One region of the Bacillus infantis NRRL B-14911 genome, then DNA from elsewhere that is predicted to be linked to it. Evidence: riboswitches for the same ligand, from Rfam matches in the RefSeq annotation. Region 1 holds a riboswitch; each other region holds the start of a gene.

Region 1 (4,715 bases):
ATGGGCATGATCGAGGAGGTGCAGGAATTGCAGAGCATCAGAGGAGAAACAGAAGCTTCAGCAGTAATAAATGGGAGTTATCTGGCGGATGCGCTGATAGGAACAGAGTCAGAATATATTAAAATAAGGCTTTATGGGACAATGAAGCCAATCCTGATCTCTTCCCCTGGGGAGGCAAACTATTTTCACCTTATTTCTCCTGTCAGGACTGCATCAGGGATGTTCCTTGGCAAGGGACAGGTTCAGAATCAAGATTAAAACTGAAAGGTGAGAAAATCAAATCTGAAGGGGATCTGAATACTAGTAGAATATTATTAACAGAGGGAAATCTGTTGCGCTGTATCAAGTAATCCAGCTGGAAAACGGCCAAAGCGGGGAGGGCTAAGCAGAGGTATTTCCTCCCATCCAGGCTTTTTAGCTGAAAGGAGGCATACCGCGGCCGATTTCCTTAATGATGCTGGTAATGGATTCAATATCCTGCGCTTCAAGTCCGAACGCATTTTTAATCTTTTTTTCTATATTGTCTGAAACATTGCGTTTCCCGATTTCAATCAAAGCAACCAGTGAAAAGCTGCAATTAATCATTTTGGCGAATTCACGCTGTGAAAGATTATAATTCTTTCTGATAAACTTAATGATTTCTTTATCCAAGGTTAAATCTCCTTTTTTCTTTTATTTTCATATTATAAAAGAAAGTGAAGAACATCACTAGTGAAATATAAAAATAAAAGAAGGAAGGAGAAGAAAAAAGCGGCTTTTGAGTTAAAGCGGCTGCTTGGCTGGCTGATCTGCGCGTGGTATCCGGCTATAGACAAACCACATGTTCAGAAACTCGACTTTGAGCTTCTCGCCGGGCTTCAATTTTTCAGTTTCATTGACCACAACAAGCTTCTGACCTTCCAATTCCACTGTTTTCTCATCCACTGCGTCAGCGATATAAACCTTGAAAATAACTTTATTGAACCAATATGGATTCAGCCTGCCTTTAATATCAAGGATATTCTTCATCTTAAAGCCTCCTTCCTGTATGCATGTAAATTCTTATTATTTGAAAATTTAAACAATTACAAGAATACTTCATATATTAATTGAATACCCGATTAGATCATATAAAAACCAGTAAAACTGATGAATTGAATAGAACATACGTTCTGTAATATACTAAAGTATGGACGGGAAACAACTTTTCCTGCCTGGAGCTTAATCTGTACTTAGAGGAAGGATCATATGAAAAAATGCCTTTATTGCCAGGCAGCGGGGGACCTGATCCCCCTCAAGGAGTGGAACAGGGACCGTACGATTTATTATTGCAGCAAGCATTATGAACAGGTGCTTAAGTTCCAGGAGAGAGAACAAAGGGAATTTGTCGACTATTTCAGACAGCACCCTAAGCTGCTGGAGTATCTCAGCAGCAAAAGTCTTGAACTTTATGAAAAGCTCGAAAAAGAGAAAGGAGGACCGGCATGACAAAACGATTTTCAGAATATGCTCTTTTCCTGCCTGATGGAATGAGATATAATGCATTATAGTATTAATTACATAACGTAACCACAAGGGGAGCTTAATGCTGAGAGTGAACTTTTGTTCTGACCCTTTGAACCTGTTAGATAATTCTAGCGCAGGGATGTGGATGGATGGGTGAAGGTATGCCCGCTTCCTGATCAGTTCTCCCTTGAGGTTTGCGTTAATTCGGACAAAAGGGGAGAATTTTTTATGAAAAAATTAGGGCTGGTTGCCTTGATTGAAGCATCTTTTTTTGCAGCATTCGCTGTTATTCTTGATCTGCTTCCTTCTATTAAACTAACGCCTGCAATATCCATTTCCATTGCAATGGTGCCCATCTTCATACTTTCATTGCGATGGGGCTGGAAAGCGGGCTTCATTTCCGGATTCTTATGGGGGATTCTCCAGATTGTCATGGGCGACGCCTGGATAGTGACGCCCCTGCAGACTTTCATTGAATACTTCGTTGCTTTCGCCTTTATTGGCTGTGCCGGCTTCTTAGCTCTTGCCCTCCAAAAAAGCCTTGCTGAAGGCAAGAAGGGTAAGGCTCTGGGATGGACAGCTGCAGCCATTTTCCTTGGCAGTGCGGGCAGATATTTCTGGCACTTTCTTGCAGGTATGATTTTCTTTGGAAGCTATGCACCTGAAGGGATGTCTCCTTTTGTATATTCTCTCATGATTAATGGGATAACGATGCTCGGGTCAGCTGTCTTATGTACAGCCGTATTGTGGCTCCTCCTTTCTGCAGCGCCGCGCCTGGTACAGAGGAAACAGGTATATTCCGCTGCGGAAGAGCATAAATTGGCGAACTGATAACCATGTGCACAAAGCAGTCCCTTCTGGCGAATCGGCCAGAAGCGACTGCTTTTGTTTTTAAAAAAGGGAAATTGAAGAGAATTGCTGAAAAATGCTTTCATTCGACAAATTTTGGTATATAATAAGTTACGCTATTATACTAAAGTGATAAACTGGCCTACAAGGCTTAACTTCTAGAGGTACATCGACTATTAATATAGTAAAGGAGATTGAAATGACAGATAAGTTTATTATCCGCTTTGAAGATGTTACAAAACAATATGACAATGACAGTCCGGTTCTGGACGCCGTCAGCTTTGATATAGAAAGGGGAAAGTTCTACACGCTCCTTGGTCCTTCAGGCTGCGGAAAAACGACGATCCTGCGCCTGATTGCGGGTTTCATCGAACCGACAGAAGGATCCATTTTCTTCAATGGACAAAAAATCAATAAAGTGCCTGCCAACAGGAGGCAGGTCAATACCGTGTTCCAGGACTATGCACTTTTCCCGCATTTGAATGTATTTGAAAACGTGGCATTCGGATTGCGCATCAAAAAAATGAAAAACCAGGAAATCAATGAGCAGGTGAAAGAGGCGCTCAAGTTTGTCAACCTGGAAGGATATGAACAGAGGGAAATCAAAGAGATGTCAGGAGGGCAGAGGCAGCGTGTCGCGATTGCGAGGGCAATTGTCAATAAACCGGAAGTCATCCTGCTGGATGAGCCCCTTTCTGCACTGGACCTGAAGCTGCGTACAGAAATGCAGTACGAGCTGCGGGAGCTTCAGAGAAGGCTTGGCATTACGTTTATATTTGTCACCCATGACCAGGAAGAGGCGCTTGCTCTTTCTGATGAAATCTTTGTGCTGAACAAAGGCCGGATTGAGCAGAGCGGAACGCCAACTGATATTTATGATGAGCCTGTCAACCGGTTTGTGGCCGACTTCATCGGTGAGTCCAACATCGTCGAAGGGACCATGCTAACCGATTATCAGGTTGAATTTGCAGGCAGGAAATTTGAATGTGTAGACGCCGGCTTCGATTTGAATGAAAGGGTTGAAGTGGTCATCAGGCCGGAGGATATGGAAATTACTCCGAGCGAGCAGGGCAAACTTCAGGTACGTGTAGATTCACAGCTATTCAGGGGAGTTCATTATGAAATTTCCTGCTTTGATAAAGATGGGAATGAATGGCTTGTCCATTCTACACGAAAGGCAAAAGTAGGGGATGAAATAGGCCTTCATTTTGATCCGGAAGCCATCCATGTCATGAGGCCGGGAGAATCTGAGGAAGAATTTGACCGCAGGCTGGAGGCTTATCAAGAGGAAAGCCATGAGAACTAATCAGACACGCAACCTGTATCTGATCCCATATTTGCTGTGGATCGTTTTATTTGTCGTGACCCCTTTGTTTTTGGTGCTGTATTATTCATTTTTTGATATAGAAGGGCAGTTCACATTCGGGAACTACCAGAAATTTTTCACGCCCGTTTACCTGAAAATGACTTTGAGCTCTTTCTGGTATGCGTTCCTGATCACTGCCTTTTCTTTACTGATTGCCTATCCGACTGCCTACCTGCTTACGAAGACCAGGCATAAGCAGCTCTGGCTTCTGATGATCATCATTCCTTCCTGGATCAATCTGCTGCTCAAGGCTTATGCTTTTCTCGGCATTTTTGGAACTTACGGGGCAGCCAACAGCTTCCTTGAGGTGATCGGAATAGGTTCAAGGCAGATTCTGTTTACCGATTTCAGTTTTGTTTTTGTATCGGTATACATCTTCCTGCCTTTTATGATTTTGCCGATTTTCAATTCGCTTAACGAATTGAATTCATCGCTCATCGATGCATCCAATGATTTGGGGGCATCACCCTGGACTACTTTTACACGGGTTATTTTCCCGCTGACGCTGGATGGCGTCAAATCCGGCTGCCAGGTTGTATTCATCCCTGCACTTTCCCTCTTCATGCTTACCCGCCTGATTGCAGGGAACAGGGTCATCACCCTGGGCACGGCCATAGAACAGCATTTCCTTGTCACTCAGGATTGGGGGATGGGCTCCACCATTGCCGTATTCCTGATCCTTACGATGGTGATCATCATGCTGCTGACCGGAAATCGCAGGAGGGGGGCATAGCATGGGGAAATTATCTAAATGGTCATCACTTTATCTGATCCTTGTATTTTTTGTTCTTTATGCGCCAATATTTTATCTAATGTTTTATTCTTTTAACAGCGGCGGGACAATGTCACATTTCGAAGGGTTCACGCTGGACTGGTATAAAGAGCTTTTTGCTGATGCAAGGCTATTGATAATTGTGCTGAACACCATCATCATTGCCCTGTTGTCGGCTGCCATATCAACGATCATCGGAGTGGCCGGTGCACTTGCCATTTTTTATGTAAGAAAGCGGCAGGT
Region 2 (4,715 bases), 330 kb from region 1:
GAACTTCAATACAATGCAAAGCCTGAAAAACCGGATGCGGTCTATGCGAGAAAGCTGCAGGAAATCCTTGGCGGGCAATTCGGTGAAATCAGCGTTATGATCCAATACCTTTTCCAGGGATGGAATTGCCGGGCTGACCAAAAGTACCGCGATATGCTGCTTGATATCGGAACTGAGGAAATTGCACATGTCGAAATGCTTTCTACAATGATTGCGCAGCTGCTTGATAATGCGCCTGTTAAAGAACAGGAAGAAGCCGCACAGGATCCAATCATCAGGGCTGCAATGGGCGGAATGAACGTGCAGCACGCGATTGTTTCCGGTCTTGGTGCGAAGCCGGACGACAGCATGGGCTATCCTTGGACAGCCCGCTATACAGTGGCAAGCGGGAATCTGCTGGCTGACTTCCGCGCGAACCTTAATGCCGAATCACAAGGACGCCTTCAGGCGGTCCGTCTTTATGAAATGACAGAAGACCGCGGGGTCAGGGACATGCTGTCTTTCCTGATTGCCCGTGACACTATGCACCAAAACCAATGGCTCGCAGCAATCTCAGAGCTTGAAGCACGGGACGGCAAGGTTGTGCCTGGCACATTCAACCGCCAGCAGGAAAAGCAGGAAGTATCTTATTCGTTCATGAACTGCTCAAAAGGGACAGACAGTGCAGAAGGCCGATGGGCAAAAGGGCCGAGCATGGATGGACAGGGGCAGTTCGAATATATTGAAAACCCGGAGCCGATGGGGCAGATACCAATTTTGGCGCCAGGCCCGATTTATATTCATGGAACAATGCCGTCTGGACAGACACCGCCTCCATCCCAATTTTAATTACGCATAAAAGAGAAGATCCGCCCCTAATCACTGGCGGATCTTTTTTCGGCTCAGGTAAGTTCTTAACAAAATTAAAAATGTACCTTCAGCAGCTTTAGCTTGCGATCTATGACAACGTAAAAATAAGCGGCAGGACTTTTTGCAGGCTGGGATGATTTCATTTTCCTCATCAGTACCCTTAATGATTCTACAGCAGCAGGCAATATAGCTTCCTCGTCATTTCCCAACCCGTTTTTTTTAGCAGCAAGGAGTACTTTATTCCACAATTCTGCAGATGCTTCATCATCCTCCATAAGATAACGTGCCATGCAGGCAAAAGCATCAGGGATAGCTTTCATGGACATCCTCCTCATTAAGAGTCTCCATAAAACATATGCACTTCAAGAACAAATGTTCTTGTTTTTGGTCTTGTGCAAGTTATTGTTTGATTATTTTTCAGGATGAGTTATTCTAATTTCATCTGAATGGCCTGAACTTATAGGGAATTTCCTTTTCCTGAAGGGGAGGAAACAGAATTTAACGTTAATTAACTGATATGCTTTTTCGTCTTGGGAGGTATTATGGAGAACTGGATTAAAGATGTGATTGAACAATTCGGATATGCAGGAATTTTCCTGCTGATTGCGCTTGAGAACATTTTTCCCCCTATCCCGTCTGAAATTATATTGACATTTGGCGGCTTCATGACGGCACAAACAAATATTACTGTTATTGGAACGATTGCAGCGGCTACCCTTGGCTCGACAGTGGGCGCTGCTTTGCTATACGGGGCGGGCCTTTTACTGAGCCGAAACAGGTTTGAGAGAATGATAGACAGGTGGGGAGGCATACTCCGCCTGAAAAAGGCTGATTTAGATAAAGCTTTTGGATGGTTTGACCGCTACGGTTATTGGACAATTCTGATATGCCGGATGATCCCGCTGGTAAGAAGCCTGATTTCCATTCCTGCCGGGATGGCAAAAATGAACTTTCCGCTGTTTCTGCTATTTACAGTCATCGGCACATTGATCTGGAATACAATCCTTGTAAATATTGGAGCGGCCTTTGGTGATTCATGGGAAACGGCAGTGGGGTATCTGGATATGTATTCTAATGTGGTGTATATGCTGATTGCGGCGGCTGTTATTGGCGCAGCTTTCTTTTTGATCAGGCGCAGGAAGAAATAAACATTGTCTTTACTTTTGACAGTAACAAAGTTATGATGATTCTTAATTGGATATTGTGTGACTGCTAGGGGTGTCCGCACAGGCGGGCTGAGAGGAAAACCGATGTTTTTTAACCCTTTGGACCTGAACTGGATCATGCCAGCGTAGGAAAGTAGAATGAGCAACAGTACTTTTTTTATGTGTGCAAAAGCCTGGTCCTTCTTTCATATGGGGACCGGGCTTTTTTAGTGGGGATCAAAAGAGCAGTAATCTTAAAATTGATTGGAAGCCTATATCAGTTCCTTCTTGATAGATTCCTATACCAGCAGGAATTAACGGTAAAATGGCCGGCACTTCATTTTAAAAACTCTAAGCCAGGCCGTTAAAGGTCTAAACAGCCTTATATCCAAGATAAGTTAATACATAAAAGCACTGGGGGAGCCGGAGGAGTCCGGCTGAGAGTGGGCCTTTTTCGGCCCTGACCCTTATACCTGATCCGGGTTATGCCGGCGGAGGGAAGTGCGGGATTTTATGCTGCGGCTGGCAAAGAGCCGGCATGTTAACCCCTCCGCCTCCATTCCCTCAGTGCAAATTAGCATGGAGGGATTTTTGTATGGGTAAAACACAAAGATTAACTGCTGCTGCAATGATGGCTGCAGTGGGAACGCTGTCAGGCAGCATGCTGTATATTCCGCTTGGCTTTACAAAAGTATTCCCGGTCCAACATCTGCTGAATGTGCTGTCAGCCGTATTGCTTGGCCCTTATTACACCGTGGCACAGGCGTTATGTATATCGCTGCTCAGGAATCTAATGGGAACCGGCTCAGTATTTGCTTTTCCAGGGAGCATGGCAGGTGCGCTGCTTGCAGCGCTTCTCTACAGCAGGACAAAAAAGCTGTCGATGGCCTTTACTGGGGAAGTGATTGGCACCGGCATCATCGGTGCGCTCCTTTCATATCCGCTTGCCACCATGATCATGGGGCAGAAGGCCGCACTATTCGGCTTTATTCCGCTCTTTATCTTCAGTTCGACTGCCGGAGCCCTACTGGGAATCATTATTTTGGCCATTCTGAAGAAAAAACGGACACCGATTTTCGAACAGGTCAATTTAAAGGATGAGGAGAATGAAGATGGACGAAAGAAGAACAGAATCCAGCACGGATGAGATATTAATAGGATTGGAAGAAAAGCTTCCGCCGGGAAAAACCGTTTTATATGGGCTCCAGCACGTTTTTGTCTCGAATGTCTGGCTGGATCCCATCTTTGTGGCAGCTATGATCGGACTGCCATTTGCATTATCGGCTAATATGGTGAACAGCATCTTCATTGCAGCCGGTATTGTCACCTTTATACAGGCGACAAAGCTGGTCCGCCTGCCGATCATTCAGGGACCGTCAGCTGCATTTGATGCAATTATGATTTCAGCCGGCAAGGCGAATGGGCTTGCTGCAGCAACCGGGGGCATCCTGGTGAGTGCCGCCATTGTGTTCCTTTTATCAATAACCGGGGTGCTTGGGCGCTTGAGGGCCCTGTTCACACCAGTCATCTCCGGGACCGTCATTTTCTTAGTCGGGATCTCGCTTGCCGGGTTCACTTTGCATGAATTTCTGGGAGGCTCTCCGGGTGATGAAGGGTTTGCCAGTCCATCAACCCTGCTGCTGTCGATAACAACAGCTTTGATTGTCCTTGGCCTTTCTTTGTTCGGAAAAGGTCTTTGGAAGTCTTTTTCGTTTTTGATTGCTTTGATTGCAGGCGATGCACTTGCTTTTTCGCTGGGAAAAGCTGATTTTGCCATGATCAAGGAAAGTGCATGGTTTGGCCTTCCACAGTTGCTTCCGTATGGACTTACATTTGAATGGGCAGCCTTCCTGACCTTTTTCATTGCGTATCTTGTGGCTGTAATAGAGGCAATGGGCGTTTATCAGGCGTCCTCTGCGATGCTGAAAACGGAGCTGACAGCCAAAAGGATCCGCGGCGGTTTTGCGGGAGAGTCGGCGGGCTCTTTTGTGTCAGCGTTGATCGGCGGATTTCCGACGACAGCTTATGCGCAGAATGTCGGCCTGCTGCGTTTGACCGGGGTTGGCTCAAGATACCCGGTCATGGCTGCTGCTGTCATCTTCCTGGTGCTCGGGCTTGTGCCTAAAGCGGGCGCACTCCTGGCTCTGACGCCGGCCCCGGTTGTCGGCGGAATCTTCCTGCCGGCTGCCGCAACGCTGGTGTTCACAGGGATCTCGATTCTGGCAAAGGCGGAAGCTACTCAAATCAACTATATGATTGTCGGGCTTTCCATGCTGCTGGCCATATCACTGCCTTCATATGCTGTGAATGCGTCAGGAATAGCAGGGACATTCCTGACGAACAGCATCTTAATCGGAGCATTCACTAGCATCTTTCTTCAGCTGTCTTTAGTCAATCTCCCAAATCTGTTTAAGAAAGGAGCGGCAAGTGATGAAAAAAGAATCGATCAGTTTGATAGCGGAAATTAAAGATTTTATCGAAGCAGGGAAAGATTCTGATGAGAGGTTTGGCAGACTGGCGCTTAAACTTTTCAGCTATCAGTATGAGAATAACTTATTTTATAAAAACTTTTGCCAGGCTAAAAGGAAGACTCCCTTTACAGTGCACACATGGGAAGAAATTCCCCCTATGCCGGTTCATGGTTTTAAAGATCTGACACTAACCTGCGAACCGGCTGAAGAGGCGGAGGCAGTCTTTATGACCAGTGGGACGACCAATCCT
Region 3 (4,715 bases), 1.2 Mb from region 1:
GAGCCACGGCTGGCAAACTCCCCGGCTTTTTGCTCCATTGTATCCTCAATTGCCTCTGAAACGGTTTTCCCCTGACCTTTGGCCATCTGGCGGATATCCTTGGAAATGCGCATAGAACAAAATTTAGGGCCGCACATAGAACAGAAATGGGCGGTTTTTGCCCCCTCGGCCGGCAGGGTTTCATCATGGTATGCCCGCGCCCGTTCAGGATCCAGGGATAAATTGAACTGGTCGTTCCACCTGAAATCGAACCTGGCCTTTGACAATGCATCGTCCCGAACCTGGGCACCGGGATGGCCTTTGGCTAGATCTGCGGCATGAGCTGCAATTTTATAAGCAATGACCCCTTCCCTGACATCGTTTTTATCCGGAAGCCCAAGATGCTCCTTTGGCGTTACATAGCAAAGCATACTAGTGCCAAACCATCCGATCATCGCTGCTCCTATTGCGGATGTAATATGATCATATCCCGGGGCTATATCTGTCGTCAGTGGGCCAAGCGTATAAAATGGCGCCTCCTTGCAAATTTCCATCTGCTTATCTACATTTTCTTTGATCTTATGCATCGGAACATGCCCCGGCCCCTCGATCATCACCTGGACATCATGCTTCCAGGCTATTTCAGTTAACTCTCCGAGCGTTTCTAGCTCCGCAAATTGAGCCTCATCATTCGCATCTGCTATAGAACCCGGACGCAGCCCATCTCCGAGAGAGATGGAAATATCGTAAGCTTTTAAAATTTCACAGATTTCCTCAAAATGCGTATACAGGAAATTCTCTTTATGATGCTGGAGGCACCATTGGGCCATGATCGACCCTCCCCTGGATACAATACCTGTCGTCCTTTCGGCAGTCAGCTGAATATAGCGGAGCAGCACCCCTGCATGGATTGTAAAATAATCCACTCCCTGTTCAGCCTGCTCTATCAAGGTATCCCTGTATATGTCCCAGGTCAGATCCCCGGCAATCCCCTTCACCTTTTCAAGTGCCTGATAAATCGGTACAGTCCCAACAGGAACTGGAGAATTGCGGATGACCCATTCACGGGTTTCATGGATGTTCTTCCCGGTCGAAAGATCCATAATCGTATCTGCCCCCCAGTGCACTGCCCAGGTCATTTTTTCCACTTCTTCCGCGATGGAGGAAGAAACAGCCGAATTGCCGATATTCGCATTGACCTTCACATGAAAATGGCGGCCGATGATCATCGGTTCCGCCTCCGGGTGATTGATATTGGCAGGAATGATCGCCCTTCCGCTTGCCACCTCGCTCCTGACGAATTCAGGATCCAGATTTTCCCTGATGGCGATGAACTCCATTTCAGGTGTAATGATCCCTTTCCGGGCATAATGCAGCTGAGTCACATTCCTGCCCTCTTTTGCCTTGAGAGGGAAGGGGGCTTTATTCGGGAAAATGTCTGCATAAGAAACTTCGGTCCCGGCCCGAAGCCCGTTATCCTCCGGCTTCTGCACTCTGCCTTGATAAGCTTCCGCATCCTTCCGCTCCTCAATCCAGCCTTCCCTTACCCGGGGCAAACCTTTCGTTATATCTATCTCAAAATCAGGATCAGAATAAGGGCCGCTCGTGTCATATACACAAACAGGCGGATTGTCCTCTGTTCCAATAGCAGTCCTCGAGCTTTCCTGGATTATTTCCCTGACCGGGACCTTTATATCGTCCCTGATGCCGTTTACATATACTTTCCGGCTTCCTGAAAAAAACAGTCTATTCATTTGATATAAATCTTTCATACTTCTTCCTCCTCCATCTTTGTGCCTCAGGGCAGTTTTTTACGGAGGAAGCAGGCCATGCCGGCTGCTTCCCTACGCTGACATTAATCAGATCAGGTTCCAAGGGTTTAGGATTTTCCTTTCTCAGCCTGTAAAGCTCCCCCAGCAGTGAATAAAATCTAATAGAAACTTTCTTGCATTTTTCAAAATAAAAACATCAAGTTATCTGCACACTATTTTTTCATGCGTTTATTTTTTCACAGCAAAAACCCCCCTTGCATATTGCACCGGGGGCATGCCAGGCCAAAAAATGGCATACAGCTGCCGCATCTTTCTTCTGCAGAAGCTAAAAAGCGGACTCCTGCAAAAGGAGTCCGCGTATGTATGACAAATAAAAGCCATCTACACTTCCCTCCGCTGGTACGAACCAGATCAGGTATAAAAGGGTCAAAGACTAAAAACGGGTCTTACTCTCAGCCGGCCTCTACCGGCACCCCCAGTGCCAAAATATGCTATTTTCATAAGCTACTATACCATATGCCGACCAGGAAGAGAACAGACTAATTTCATATTATTCCAAAAACACAAAGCTGGAGATTTTAAGATTTGCGGTCCTACCCTCTGTGTTTGCTGCATAAAATTGTACTAGTCCTTCCGGGCTAATCCTTGAATAGGCGAGTGATATCATTGAGCATTGGAATATACATCAGCTATATCGTTTTAGGACTTTCACTGGCGGCGCCGATCGGCCCTGTCAATGCTGTCAGGCTGGAAAAGGGGCTGAAAAACGGATTTTGGCACGCATGGATTGTCGGCGCGGGATCGATGATCGCTGACGGGGTTTATATGCTGATCGTCTATCTCGGACTCGTGCAATTCCTTGACTCCCCTATGATTCAAACCTTCCTGTGGCTGTTCGGCGGTTTTATTCTTCTTTATTCCGGAATCGAAGGCATGATGAATGCCAATAAAATATCTGTCACTTACATACGGAGCAAAGAATCGCTGTTCAAATGCTTTTTCACCGGATTCATCATGTCGGTTTCAAGCCCGCTGTCGATTTTGTTTTGGCTGGGGATTTACGGATCGGTTTTGGCCAAAACTGCGTCCTCCTTTGGGACAGGCCAGCTTCTTGTCTACAGCCTCATGATTTTTATCGGACTGGGCCTTTGGGACATTTTTGTGGCAGGCCTGACGAGCGGATTCAGGCGGTTCCTGACCTCAAAAGCGATCATCATCATCAGCATGCTTTCCGGACTGTCGCTTATTCTTTTCGGAATCTATTTTGGATATCAGGGGATTGCTTCTTTGTTTGGATAAAAAAACAGACAAACCTGATATAAATCGGGTTTGTCTGCAGTCATTATTTTTTAGAACATTGGAACAGCGGCATTAAGTATTTAAGCCTGTTGATTGGAGTGCAAGGCACGCAGACTCCTGCGGGAGATAGCGGCAAGGCTGAGACCCCGCAAGAGCTTGCTCTGAGGAGGCTCAGCGTCGCCCCGCGGAAAGCGGAGTGCCTGGAACGCAAATCAACAGCCCCATTTATAGGCGGAAATTATTCATTAAGCTTGCCAGGGCTGATTGACCGCCTATTTATTTTTAGACAGCTGCAAAGCTTTTTTTATATCCTTGAAGGAATTGGATTTTCCGTACATGAGCACTCCGCCCTTGTATACCCTTGCTCCAAATATTGAGAGCAGCAGGATGGACACAACCAGGATCCCAATCCCCGCTATCGGCTCCCAGACCGGCAGGGTGAGCATTCCTACTCTCATGAACATCAGCATCGGGGTAAAGAACGGGATATAGGAGCTGATGGTCACAAATGCTTTTTCCGGCTGTGACAGCCCGATGATCGCGATCATAAAGCCGGCTACAACGAGCATGGTCATCGGCATGATCATCTGCTGGACATCCTCGATCCTGCTGACAAGCGAGCCCAGGAAAGCTGCAAGTGTGGCATACAGGAGATAGCCGAGAATAAAGAACACTACAGCATACATGATAGTGGCTGCCGGAATATCGCCGAATCCGAAGAATTCAAAGAAGCCTCCCTGCATCGACTCAAGATTCCGCTTGACGAAAAAGTAGCCTACCAGCAGCAGCACCGACAGCTGCGTCAGGCTAAGCAAGGCGATCCCGAGAATTTTGGCGAACATCTGCTTGATGGGTGAAACGCTTGAAATCAGGATTTCCATCACACGCGAAGATTTTTCCGTAGCTACTTCCATCGCAATCATGCTTGAATACATGATGACAGCAAAATAGATGATGAACAGCAGCACATAAACAAGGCCCCTTGCCTGTGTCAGCTCTTCTTCTGTTTTGGCATTCTCCTCCAGCGCATCCCTTTGGAACTGGACAGGCTCATAGAGACTGGCAAGCTCAGCATCAGAAAGATTGATTTTTGAGGCTGCGATCCCGGTCTTTACCTGCTGAAGGGCTCCCTCCAACTCACCTGATACCGATGTATCCGCCAGGCTGAGGGATTTGTATTCGGCAGCAGGAAGCTCTTCGGAATCGGCTGAGAGAGTAAGCAGCCCTGCATAATCGCCATCCTTCACTTTTGCCTCGCCATCGTCTGCCGAACCGCTGAACTCTTCAAGCTTCAGGGTGCTGCCTGCTGTATTCAGCTGCTGCTGGAGAGGATTCAGGAGATTGCCTGTTTCATCGATTACAGCCACCTTTACCTCATCATCTCCACTGTCGAACGTTTCAATGATCTGCTGCATATTTGTAAGGCCGATGATCAGCAGCAGCGTGACAATCGTTGTAATAATGAATGATTTCGTCTTCAGTTTGCTCCAGTATGTGTGGAATAGGATAATCCAGAAATTATTCATAAGAAGCACCCACCTTTTCTATGAAAATATCGTTCAGCGAAGGCTCCTCAAGAACAAACTTCCTGACAAATCCCCTGCCGGCAATTTCTTTTAAAATTGCCTCCGCAGCCTTTTCCCCTTCAATCTGCAGATGCACGCC

What was found. A riboswitch is a leader RNA that binds a small molecule or an ion and turns the genes downstream of it on or off. The one in region 1 is predicted to bind thiamine pyrophosphate.
Region 2: linked by a shared signal. The riboswitch ahead of thiW (energy coupling factor transporter S component ThiW) and the one ahead of thiT (energy-coupled thiamine transporter ThiT) in region 1 are both predicted to bind thiamine pyrophosphate.
Region 3: linked by a shared signal. The riboswitch ahead of thiC (phosphomethylpyrimidine synthase ThiC) and the one ahead of thiT (energy-coupled thiamine transporter ThiT) in region 1 are both predicted to bind thiamine pyrophosphate.

What each region holds. Positions count from the first base shown of each region.
Region 1 covers NC_022524.1:2,376,810-2,381,524, reverse strand. Annotated here, with positions in the region: gene dnaN (DNA polymerase III subunit beta) at 1-258, shown strand, start outside; gene N288_RS11875 (helix-turn-helix transcriptional regulator) at 415-651, opposite strand; gene N288_RS11870 (hypothetical protein) at 763-1,008, opposite strand; gene N288_RS11865 (hypothetical protein) at 1,228-1,467, shown strand; TPP riboswitch at 1,544-1,642, shown strand; gene thiT (energy-coupled thiamine transporter ThiT) at 1,714-2,316, shown strand; gene N288_RS11855 (ABC transporter ATP-binding protein) at 2,534-3,640, shown strand; gene N288_RS11850 (ABC transporter permease) at 3,630-4,433, shown strand; gene N288_RS11845 (ABC transporter permease) at 4,435-4,715, shown strand, end outside.
Region 2 covers NC_022524.1:2,706,847-2,711,561, reverse strand. Annotated here, with positions in the region: gene N288_RS13740 (manganese catalase) at 1-828, shown strand, start outside; gene N288_RS13735 (hypothetical protein) at 903-1,169, opposite strand; gene N288_RS13730 (DedA family protein) at 1,392-1,997, shown strand; TPP riboswitch at 2,054-2,164, shown strand; TPP riboswitch at 2,401-2,511, shown strand; gene thiW (energy coupling factor transporter S component ThiW) at 2,590-3,141, shown strand; gene N288_RS13720 (solute carrier family 23 protein) at 3,107-4,462, shown strand; gene N288_RS13715 (LuxE/PaaK family acyltransferase) at 4,425-4,715, shown strand, end outside.
Region 3 covers NC_022524.1:1,210,845-1,215,559, reverse strand. Annotated here, with positions in the region: gene thiC (phosphomethylpyrimidine synthase ThiC) at 1-1,751, opposite strand, end outside; TPP riboswitch at 1,804-1,904, opposite strand; TPP riboswitch at 2,123-2,238, opposite strand; gene N288_RS06315 (LysE family transporter) at 2,418-3,050, shown strand; gene N288_RS06310 (ABC transporter permease) at 3,323-4,576, opposite strand; gene N288_RS06305 (ABC transporter ATP-binding protein) at 4,569-4,715, opposite strand, start outside.